3 regions of the Nitrogeniibacter aestuarii genome follow, and region 2 is predicted to be linked to each of the others. Evidence: riboswitches for the same ligand, from Rfam matches in the RefSeq annotation. Region 2 holds a riboswitch; each other region holds the start of a gene.
What was found. Region 2 has a riboswitch for cobalamin ahead of J0W34_RS08260 (energy-coupling factor ABC transporter permease). Riboswitches for the same ligand answer to the same signal wherever they lie in the genome.
Positions count from the first base shown of each region.

Region 1: linked by a shared signal. The riboswitch ahead of J0W34_RS13915 (cobaltochelatase subunit CobN) and the one ahead of J0W34_RS08260 (energy-coupling factor ABC transporter permease) in region 2 are both predicted to bind cobalamin.
Region 3: linked by a shared signal. The riboswitch ahead of bluB (5,6-dimethylbenzimidazole synthase) and the one ahead of J0W34_RS08260 (energy-coupling factor ABC transporter permease) in region 2 are both predicted to bind cobalamin.

Region 1 covers NZ_CP071321.1:2,988,723-2,992,463, forward strand. Annotated here, with positions in the region: gene J0W34_RS13895 (TetR/AcrR family transcriptional regulator) at 1-336, opposite strand, end outside; gene J0W34_RS13900 (carboxymuconolactone decarboxylase family protein) at 482-1,039, shown strand; gene J0W34_RS13905 (hypothetical protein) at 1,114-1,314, shown strand; gene J0W34_RS13910 (tautomerase family protein) at 1,346-1,549, shown strand; cobalamin riboswitch at 1,611-1,862, shown strand; gene J0W34_RS13915 (cobaltochelatase subunit CobN) at 1,972-3,741, shown strand, end outside.
Region 2 covers NZ_CP071321.1:1,774,453-1,778,193, forward strand. Annotated here, with positions in the region: gene J0W34_RS08250 (sirohydrochlorin chelatase) at 1-340, opposite strand, end outside; gene cobM (precorrin-4 C(11)-methyltransferase) at 337-1,131, opposite strand; gene J0W34_RS08260 (energy-coupling factor ABC transporter permease) at 1,128-1,757, opposite strand; cobalamin riboswitch at 2,072-2,272, opposite strand; gene J0W34_RS08265 (hypothetical protein) at 2,321-2,533, opposite strand; gene J0W34_RS08270 (DUF3592 domain-containing protein) at 2,549-3,010, opposite strand; gene J0W34_RS08275 (MauE/DoxX family redox-associated membrane protein) at 3,415-3,741, shown strand, end outside.
Region 3 covers NZ_CP071321.1:1,376,649-1,380,389, forward strand. Annotated here, with positions in the region: gene J0W34_RS06320 (gamma-glutamylcyclotransferase family protein) at 1-294, opposite strand, end outside; gene fba (class II fructose-bisphosphate aldolase) at 358-1,422, opposite strand; gene bluB (5,6-dimethylbenzimidazole synthase) at 1,533-2,276, opposite strand; cobalamin riboswitch at 2,319-2,505, opposite strand; gene pyk (pyruvate kinase) at 2,551-3,741, opposite strand, start outside.

The DNA of each region.
Region 1 (3,741 bases), 1.2 Mb from region 2:
GAAGGGGCAGCCCAGCACGCCGCCCTTGGCGTCGGCCACCTCTCGCTGGAAGCCGATCATGCCGTCAACAAAGGCCTCCAGTTGCACCAGGCCGCTGCCTTCCTGGCCGAATACGCCGTCAAATAAACGCGCTCGCGCCATGGCCCAGAATGACTCGATGGCAGCCACGGCCAGATCCGTCTTCGACTTGAAGTAGTAGTAGAAGCTGCCCTTGCGGGCATCGGCACGCTGACACACTTCGTCCACGCCCGTGGCCTGGAAGCTGCGCTCCCAGATCAGGTCAGAGGCGGTGTGGACCAGTCGGTCCCGGGTATCCAGTGTTTGCGCGGCGCTCATGGCTTTTCCGGTGGGGTTTTCATGGGTGTAAGCCTATTGCCAGTTGACCGGTCTGTCAATTGAAGCTAGCTTGTTGACTGACCGGTCAAATACAAGCTTCTTCCCGAGCTTCTTTTTCCCCCTATGCAACCTACTGGAGCACCCCATGAGCCTTTTCACTCAACACACCGAAGCCACCGCCCCCGCCGAATCCGCTGCCATTCTTGCGCAGGTGAAAGCCCGCTACGGCTTCATCCCCAATCTGGCGGCCTACCTGGCCGAATCGCCTGCTGCACTCGGTGCCGTGCTGAGCCTGGCCGGCGCGGTCGACAAGAGCAGCCTCACCCCGCAGGAGCAGCAGATCGTCCAGCTCACCATCAGCGTTCTCAATGGATGCGGCTACTGCAAGACCGCACATACCGGCATGGGCAAGATGGCCGGCGTCGATGAAGCCACCATCAATGCCATCGTCGGCCTCACGCCGCTGCCCGATGCACGCCTGAACGCCCTGCGCGACTTCGTCCAGAAAGTGGTCGAGGAGCGCGGCTGGGTCAGTGAGGCCGAGGTCCGCACCTTCATGGCCGCCGGTTACACCCGCGCCCATGTCTTCGATGTCGTCCTGGCCGTCGCCAACAAGGTGCTGACCAACTACACGAACCACATCGTCGGCACGCTGGTGAACGAAGAATTCGTTGCCATGGCCGAGGGCCGGATCGCCGCCTGATTCCCGATTGTCACCGCCGTTGCCGGCGCTCACTGCCTACGGGCGCCGGCCTTTTTCTGCTGCAGGAGCCCCTCATGAGCCTCAACACCACATCACGCCCGCGCGTGTTTTCCATCCCGGCGGCGCAGCCCGTCCCCTGCCCCGAATGTGGCGCCACGACCCTGGAAGTGGCGCGCGGGCGCTTCGGCCCGATCCGTCAATGTTCAAGCCCCTTCTGTGCCTACTGGTGGTCGCCGCCTCCCGACGCCCCCCAGAGCGCCAAAACCGATCGCTAACCCCCACTCGTCCACACCGGAGGTCATCCACATGCCCTACGTCAACATCAAGATCACCCGCGACGGCGCCACGCCAGAACAGAAAGCCGAACTGATCGACGGCGTCACCCAGCTGCTCCAGCGCGTTCTGGACAAGAACCCCGCGACCACCATGGTGGTCATCGACGAGGTGGACCCCGACAACTGGGGCATCGGCGGCGAATCCATCTCCATGCGCCGCGCGAACACGCGTTGACACCCACGCGCACAAACACACGCTCATGAGCCCGACGTTGACTCCCCATGCCAGCTTGATAAGCTAGCCGGCGTTTTCAGGTGCTTGCGCGTGTCGGCCATGTGCGAGTGAAACGGGAAACGGGTGCGCTCATCGAGCAATGCCCGTACTGCCCCCGCAACGGTAGGCAGATTCAGCCCCTTCCGCCCGGCCTCCCCGGCCCGGCAGCCACTGCGTTCAAACGTGGGAAGGCGAAGGTGGCGGTCGAACCGGTGTTTCACCGGCTATTCGACGATCTGTGAGTCCGGAGACCGGCCTGAGACCCAGGAGAAAGTCATCCAGGCGGGGCGCCGTGGACACGATCGTGCCATCCCCTTTCCCGGCGGCTTTCATCGAAAACCCAATGATGTCCGGGCGGGTGCGCGCGGGCGGGATGGTCTCTCATGTCTTCGATGTTGCGCTCGTGTGGCGTCCTCTGGCAGTGCCTGTGTCTGGCGCTGTGTCTGCTTTCCTTGGCGCCACGGGCCCACGCGGACGATCTTGGCGTACTGGCCATCGTCTCAGACCGCTCGGCCGCCACGGTGGTCGCCGGCGCACACCAGTTGCTCGACGCGCGCCCCGCCCAAGGCGTTCAGGTGCGCTCGCTCTCGCAACTGGCCCGCATGGACGACGCACAGCTTCAGGCGCTTGTCGCCAGGCACGATGCCGTGCTGATGCTGGCGGTGTTTGGCGAGTCCGTCGAACGACTGCTCGCGCTCAAGTACCGGAAGGACCAGTTGCGCTTCGTGTTGCACAGCGACCGTCGCCTGCTCCCCTTGCAGCACGACCGCTACGGCAACATCTTTGCAAGCGGGCTACCGGCACAGGTTGTCGACGAAAAGATGGCGCTGTTCTCGCCAGAAGCACTCGCCGCCGCCAGGACGCAGTACCCGCAGTACGCGCACTGGCTGCAGGCCCGGGCCTACTGGATCAACCGATCTGCCGACAATGCGGCCAGCTTGCTCAACATGATCTCCAGCGGCGGCGAGCGACAGGCACCGGTGAGACCGGTGCCGCCGGTGCGCTATGCACTCCACGGCGATCACGGCCCGCGCTGGCTGAGCGCGCCTGAACTGCTCGGGCAGGCCGACCCGGCACGCCCCACCCTGTGGCTGCTCGATCACGACACCGGCGATCTGTCCGGCGAATGGGCGCTGCACGAGCGCCTGTGCGACGGCCGGCCGTGGCAATGCATTTCGGTGCTGGCGGCCTGGGGCGAACCGAGCCTGGAGGCCATTCACACCATGACGCGCTTCAGGGCGACGGCAAAAAGCGCGATGGCTGTCGTCGCCGTGCAGGATTTCGTGATCGGTGGCGGCGAGCATCGCGAAGACGTCACCGCCTTGCTGACGCAACTGGACGTGCCCGTGCTCAAGGCCCTGCGCCAACGCGAACTCACCGAGGCCGAATGGCGTCTGTCGAACGAAGGCGTGCCCGCCGAAAAGGTGCACTACCGCCTGGCCATGCCCGAGTTGCAGGGCATCAGCCAGCCACAGGTGCTGGCGGTCTCCGAACCCGAGCGGCTCGATGAGCGCACGGGTGCGAGCGTGGCGATGAGTCATGTGATCGATGGCGAAGTCGAACGCCAGGCCCGCCGACTCGAACGCTGGATGATACTGCAGACCCGCCCCAACGCCGACAAGCGGGTGGCCATCGTCTATTACAACCACCCACCGGGCCGCCACAACATCGGCGCCGACAACCTGAACGTACCCGAAAGCCTGCTGGACATGCTGCGCGCGCTCAAGGCCGCGGGCTACACCACGGGCACGTTGCCGGCCGACGGCAAGGCGCTGCTCGACCGGCTGCAGGCCCAGGGTGTCAACCTGCCGGAAGACGCCGATGCCCTGGCCGGGATGGCCCCGCATGTGGCCTCGCTCGACACGCCCACCTACCGCCGCTGGTTCGAGACCCTGCCCGCCCATGTCAAGGCCGAGATGACCGAGGGCCCGGTGGCCGCGCTTCGCGCCCTGATGCACGCACAGGCCGTCGAGATCACGGCCATCGACAGCGCCCATGAACGCGCCCCGCGGATCGACCTCCTGCGCCAGCGCATGCACAGCACCATCGCCGATCTGCATCACGCGATCGACGGCGCCCGGCACAAGGGCCGGGCCCGTGCACTCGATCTGCTCGGTCAGCTCGAAGCCGCCTACGACAGCGCGCTGAACGCA
Region 2 (3,741 bases):
GCACCGAGAGCACCGCCGGGCCCATGCCCAGATGCCGGGCGCACTCGAAGCGCACATGGGGGTGTCGCTTGCGCGCACGCGCGATGGCCGCGGGCAGCTCCATCTTCACGTGGCCGGCGGCATTGAGGATGAACGGCAGAACGATCACGCGCTGGACGCTGTCGGCCGCCCGGTCGAGCCCGTCATCGAGCAGGATATCGGCGTGCTCGATGAAGCAGATGACAATGCGCCAGTGCGGCTGGCGGGCACGCCATTGTTCGGCAAAGTGTTCGATCTGCGCATTGCCGGCGGGATTGCGCGACCCATGGCCCACGAGCAGGATGGTGGTGTCGTTGTTCATTGTTGAATCTCCCTCGTCCGCGCGCGGCGGAAACGATGGCTGAAATCGGGGTCGTAGAGCTTGCTGCGGGCGATGTCGGGCCAGTGCCGCGCCCCCAGCGCCGGGCTGGCAATGACCATGGCCTGATGGTCGATCCCCTCGGCGCGGCAGCGCTCGGCGATGTCGGCAAGGGTCCCGCGCACCACCGTCTCGCGGCCCGGCCAGCTGGCCTTGTGCACGACCACCATCGGTGCCTCTTCGGCCCAGCCGGCAGTGCGCAGATCGCGCTGGATCTGATCGAGCAGGGTGATGGACAGGAAGAGGCACAGCGTACAGTGATGGGCCGCCAGTTCGGCCAGGGATTCGCCCTCAGGCATGGGCGTGCGCCCGGCCACCCGGGTGAGAATCACCGTTTGCGTCACTTCGGGCAGGGTCAGCGTTTCACCGGCGGCGGCGGCCGAGGCCATCGCCGAGGAGACGCCGGGTACCACTGCCCAGGGAACGCCGGCCGCATCGAGCGGGCGGCTTATCTCGGTGAGAGCCCCGTACAGACCGGGGTCGCCGGTCTGCAGACGAACCACCGTTTCATGGCACGAGGCCGCGTCGATAAGCCAGGTGCAGATGGCGTCCAGCGTCATCCCTTTGGAATCGCGAATCTCGCAGCCATCGGGCGTCCAGCGGGTCGCCGCCCGGTCAACGAGCGAGCCGGCATAGAGTACTGCGCCAGCGCGCTCGAGCAACGAGCGTCCGCGCACGGTGATCAACTCGGGGTCGCCCGGCCCGGCCCCCACAAACCAGACCGTCCCGCTCATGAGCGCCGGGCCACGTCGAAGCACATGCGCACTGCCGGATGATCGGCATGGCGGCGCAGCAGATTGACGGTGATGTAGGTGACCAGCGGTTCGATGGCGACAATGGCGAGGTACGAGGCGGTGAAGCTCGCCCATGCGCCCAGCGGGACAGCCACCTCGGCCATGGACAGCCAGAAGCCGACCATCAGGGTGACCCCGGCGTAGTAGGTAGCGTCGAGCTTGAGGATGGTGCGCACGTCGAGGCGGGCGAGGGCGCTGCCGAAGAGGCGATGGACGACCATCAGCGGCACGACGAGCGACAAGGTGTTGACCCCCAGATGCACCAGATCCGCGGGTTCGAAGAGCAGGCCCTGGGCCAGCAGGCCGAACCCGAAGCCCAGTGCAGTGGGTGCAAACCCCAGCGTGAGATAGATGGGTATGGCGCCGACGAAATGCAGCTCCGACGCGCCCACGGGTAAATGAAAGGCCTGCATGAAGAGGGTGAAGAAGCAGGTTGCCAGCAGGGTGCGTAGCAGCAGCGCAGGGCGCAGCAAGGCGTTGCGCAGGGGAAGGGCGAGAACGCCGGCGGCCACGACGGATGCAACGACGGTTTTGGTGTGGGCGAGCATGCCCGGTTCGATGTGCATGATGAGTCCTTGAGTGGATGAAACGACGCGGACCGGGCGCGTTCAGCGACCGGTCCGTGGGGAAAGGCAGGGGCGTGCGCACGCCGCGACGGGCCTGATCGCAGGAGGCGATGGGCGACGACGATGTGAGGCGTTCGTGAGAACGAGGGAAAAGCGTTGCAGGTCGCGAAAGGCGACCGGGCGGATTGACGGCATGGCGTACTCCGCGTGCTCACCCGCACGCACAGTTCAAAATCACGACATGCTTATGGAATACGGGCGGGCGGAAGCCGGAAAGGAGTGCCGGTCGCCTGCTCGCATTGCCCGCCGCAATGTCGCACCGATGCTGTCAGGCCGGTCTCCGGACTTGCGAGTGGAGCAGATGCTCGGGCTTCGCGCCTTCCCATGCCATGGGCACAGTGGCTTATCGCGAAGCTTTCACTCGCTTACCGTTGCGGGGGCAGTGTCGGACTTTCACCGACTTCCCGTTTCACTCGGCAGAACTTATGCCAAGCACCTGAAAGCGAGGCGCCATTATGCCAGTTGGCTGGAGAATGGCAAGCGGTGTCTTGTGTGCAACGCGTTCAGGCCATGCTCGGCAGGAAGGAGATATCCATGTGATGTTTGCGCGGGTCGTCGCGGTTGACAAGCACCGTGACCGTCTCGTGACCGGCCAGATATTCGCTGGGATCGAACCACAGGTTCTCGCTCAGGAAAATGTGAATCCGCTGGGTGGCGGGGTCTTTCCACTGGGCGCTGATCCTGAACGGATGACGGCCGTTAGCCTCCAGCGCCATGTTGCGTTCGACTTGCTAGAAACGTGCCTTCACCGCGACCCCGTGCTTTTCCAGCCACGCCTTGCGATTGTTCCGGAGCAGGCCGTAAACGATCATGCCGCCGCCGATGAGGAAGAATACAGCACCGAGAATGCCGGTGATGAGTGCGCCTCCCCACAGGGTCATGAATCCGCTGATTCGCGCATCTACCGGGCGATCCGCCGGGTAGATGACGTCGACCTCCTCGCCGACCTCGTAGGCAGGCGGGTTGGCACTGGTGCTGGAGGTGAACTCGACCACGCGCTCCTCGGGTGTTTCGAATCTCACCCGTGGGGCATAGGTGCCTTCGCCCGACCGCAGCAGATCGATCACCGTGCCGGTGCCGTGTTCGCCCTCACTGACAAAGATGCGCGTGTCCTGATACAGGTACGCGCTGAGCGCCAGCACCAGAGCGCCGACCAGAGTGAATACGAATTTGACGATCTTGATGACTTGCATCTTTCCGGCTCCGTGAAGGGTGGCTGTAACAGGGGTCGAATTATGCCATTGTCCTTATATGTTGCTGCGATGGCGACACGCCTGGTCACAATCGGCGGCGAGACGCGACGCGGGCGATGCATTGATTTGTGCCGCGCCCTGGCAGACGGAAGCTCATCCGCCAACCTGCTCGGGATCGGACGAAGCCGCACTTTCTCAGGGGCGTCCGGGCGCATATAGAGGGCGCCATGCTCGTGCCCACCCCGAATCGACCGAGCATTCCGACAACCTCTGACGGGCTTTTCCTACAGCCAGGCAGGGCGCCTCTTGTCATCATGTTTGTGAACCAATCAAGTAATGCGGCGCCACCAGTGGCTCACGGCAAGACGGGCCCGCGCGGCATCGCATGCATGAAGGAGGCTTTCATGACCACCGCTGTCCTCTATCGAATGGCGACCGACGAGCACCTGTGCCCGTTCGGCCTCAAATCCAAGGCCTTGCTTGAACGCGAAGGCTTCGAGGTTGAAGACCACCTGCTGACATCTCGCGACGAGACCGAGGCCTTCAAGGCGGAGCACGATGTCAAGACGACACCTCAGACCTTCATCCGCGGCGAGCGGGTGGGTGGATACGACGCTCTTCGAGAGCGCTTCGGCCTGACCACGAAACGTGATGACGGTACGACTTACACCCCGGTCATCGCCGTGTTTGCCACTGCCGCCCTGGGCGCCATGGCCTTGCAGTTCGGGCAT
Region 3 (3,741 bases), 400 kb from region 2:
AACCCAGGCGCTTTCGATGCGACCGTCGCTCAACCTGACCTGAACGCGTTCGCGCAGATACTCGTCACCTTCGAAATGATCAAGCCGAGCCAGACCGTCATGAGGGACATCCAGATACAGCATGCCCGGCACGGATTTGCCTTCGGCCGGCTGGATGCCCGGGTAGTCGGTGCCGATGACCGGATGACGCGTATAGCCGGCCAGTTGAGCGGGCAGGGGGCTGAGCGTCAGGCCGGTGACCGCGGTGAAGATGTCCTCGCACATCAGCGAGCCGTAGGTGAAGCAGTGCGTCATGAGGCACTCCATGAAAAACGGCATCCCGAGAGATGCCGTTGTGATGTCTCATCAGGCGCTGTGTCAGCGCACGACCTGTTTGAGTTCGCCGGCCTTGTAACGGGCGGCGATCTTCTCGAGCGACACCGGCTTGATCTTGCTGGCCATGCCGGCGCAACCAAAGGCTTCGTAGCGGTCGATACACACCCGCTTGGCCGCTTCACGGGCCGGCTTGTTGAATTCGCGCGGGTCGAACTTGGAGGGGTTCTCGGCGAAGAACTTGCGCACGGCGCCGGTCATGGCCAGGCGGATATCCGTGTCGATGTTGATCTTGCGCACGCCGTACTTGATGCCCTGGACGATTTCCTCGACCGGCACGCCGTAGGTTTCCTTCATGTCGCCACCGTATTGGCGGATGATTTCGAGCAGATCCTGGGGCACGCTGGAGGAGCCGTGCATCACCAGGTGGGTGTTGGGGATGCGCTCGTGAATGGCCTTGATGCGCTCGATGGCGAGGATGTCGCCCGTGGGCTTGCGGGTGAACTTGTAGGCGCCGTGGCTGGTGCCGATGGCGATGGCCAGGGCGTCGCAGTCGGTCTGCTTGACGAAGTCGGCGGCCTGATCCGGGTCGGTGAGCAGGGCGCTGTGATCGAGTACGCCTTCGGCACCGATACCGTCTTCTTCGCCAGCCATGCCGGTTTCGAGCGAGCCCAGGCAGCCCAGTTCGGCTTCGACCGTCACGCCAATGCTGTGGGCCATCTCGACAACCTTGCGGCTCACATCGACGTTGTATTCGTAGGAGGATGGTGTCTTGCCGTCTTCCATGAGCGAGCCGTCCATCATCACCGAGGAGAAGCCGGAGCGCATGGCGGCCATGCACACCGCAGGCGACTGGCCGTGGTCCTGGTGCATTACCACCGGAATATTGGGGTAGGACTCGACCGCTGCATCGATCAGATGACGCAGGAAGGCTTCGCCGGCGTATTTGCGCGCACCGGCAGAGGCCTGCATGATCACCGGGCTGTCGGTTTCGGCGGCCGCTTCCATGATGGCCTGAACCTGCTCCAGGTTATTCACGTTGAAGGCGGGCAGGCCATAGCTGTTTTCGGCAGCATGGTCGAGCAGCTGGCGCATGGATACGAGCGGCATGACAGTCTCTCCAGATGATCTGTTGGGTTGTTCGTTGGGGTTGCGGTCGCAGTGCCGCAATGCAATCTTGGGATTTTAACGCGCTTGCATGAAAGTTGTGGTGCGACGCATCACAATGGAGGGCAACCATTTGTTGCCAGCGCCTGCGCAGCCCGCACCTCGGCGCGCAAGGCGTCGTCGCTGTCCTCACCCCCCCACTGGTCGAAGTGGATGAGATCCTCCAGGGGCAGTCGCTGTCGCCAGCCGGCTTTCTCCAGTTCGGGCTGGTCGAGAAAGTGGCTCACATGGCCGATGCACAGATAGGCGACCGGCATGATGCGCTCGGGCAGCTTGAGGATGTCGCGAATGGCGGCCTTGTGAAAGATGCTCACCCAGCCCACCCCCAATCCCTCGGCGCGGGCGGCCAGCCACAGGTTCTGCACGGCACACACGGTGCTGTAGAGGTCCATGGCTTTTTGATGGGTGCGGCCGAGAACGACCGGCCCGGCACGATCACGATCGCAGGTGATGCACAGATTGACCGGCGCCTCGAGAATGCCTTCGAGCCGCAGCGTTTTGTAGGCCTCGCGCTGAGCGCCTTCGAACATATCGGCAGCTTCGTGATTTGCCGTCAGGAAAGCGTCATGCACCTGCTGCTTGATGGCGTCGCGTCTGACCAGCACAAAGCTCCAGGGCTGCATGAAGCCCACCGAGGGCGCAAAATGCGCTGCGGTGAGAATGCGGGCGAGCAGGGCGTCGTCCACCGGGTCGGGGACGAACTGGCTGCGCACGTCGCGACGCGACAGCATGTTGCGATAGATGATGGCGCGTTCGGTCGCATCGAGTGCGGGCGCGCGAGGGCTGGACGCTTGCATGATTCCCCTTGATCAAGCGTGTGGGAAACAGCCGGGCCTTGCTGTTTCAGGTGCCTTCCGGCCGGTCTTCTGACTCGGGTTCATCCACCGGCGACGCCTTCCCTTGCGGTGGCATCGTGGTCGCCGGCGTCCCCCTCACAGCGTTGGGCACGTTGCGGAATCGGGCTCAGCCCTGCACCGCATTCCCGATTCTCCCGCCATGGCGGGCACCGGAAGGTCGATTAACGATTCGGGGCGCAGTCTAGCAAAACTGCAGCCCTCGGGTGGTATGCGTTCAGTCAGCGACGCCCGGTGCCGGGTGGTCGCCCACGCGCACGATCTTGAGCGTGTTGGTGCCGCCGCTCGAGCCGATGGGTTCGCCAATGGTCAGCACGATCAGGTCGCCATACTCCACCGCCCCCTGGTCGAGCAGGATCTGCTCGGCCTCCCAGAGCAGCACGTCGCGATCCTGATGGGTCTGCGACATGAGCAGCGGATAGACCTCCCGGTACAGCGTCATCTGGTTGCGGGCCGCTTTCTCCGGGGTGAGCGCGTAGATGGGCACGCCGGAATTGAGCCGGCTCATCCACAGCGCGGTGGAGCCGGTCTGGGTGAGCGATGCAATGGCCTTGACCTTGAGGTGGTACGCCGTCCAGATGGCCGCCATGGCAATTGACTGGTCGATGCGCGTGAAGGTGCGGGCGAGGAAGTCGCGCTCAAGCGTCACTTCGTTGGATTTCTCAGCCTCGAGGCACACCCGCGACATGGCCTCGATGGTCTCGACCGGGTAGTTGCCGGCGGCGGTTTCGGCGGAGAGCATGACCGCGTCGGTGCCGTCGAGCACGGCGTTGGCGACGTCGGAGACTTCGGCGCGCGTGGGCACCGGGCTGGTGATCATCGATTCCATCATCTGGGTGGCGGTGATGGTCAGCTTGTTCCGGTCGCGTGCGGCGCGCAGCATTTTTTTCTGCAAGGCGGGCACGGCCGCATCGCCGACTTCGACGGCCAGATCGCCACGCGCCACCATGATGCCGTCAGAGGCGTCAAGAATCTCGTCGAGGTTGGCGCAGGCTTCGACGCGCTCGATCTTCGCGATCAGCAGGGCTTTCCCGCCGGCGGCACGCAGTAGCTGACGTGCCATGTACATGTCCGCCGCACTCTTGGGGAACGAGACAGCGACAAAGTCCACACCGATCTTGGCCGCGGTGCGGATGTCGTCCATGTCCTTGGCCGTGAGTGCCGGCGCCGACAGACCACCGCCCTGGCGGTTGATCCCCTTGTTGTTGGACAGCAGACCGCCCACCTTGACCCGGCAATGGATGGCCGAGCCCAGCACCTTTTCGACACGCAGCTTGATGCGCCCGTCGTCGAGCAGCAGGATGTCACCGGGGCCCACATCGTTCGGCAGGTCGGGGTAGTCCAGACCGACGGTCTGGTTGTTGCCTTCCTTGCAACTGGCGTCGAGGACGAAATCTGCGCCTTCCTT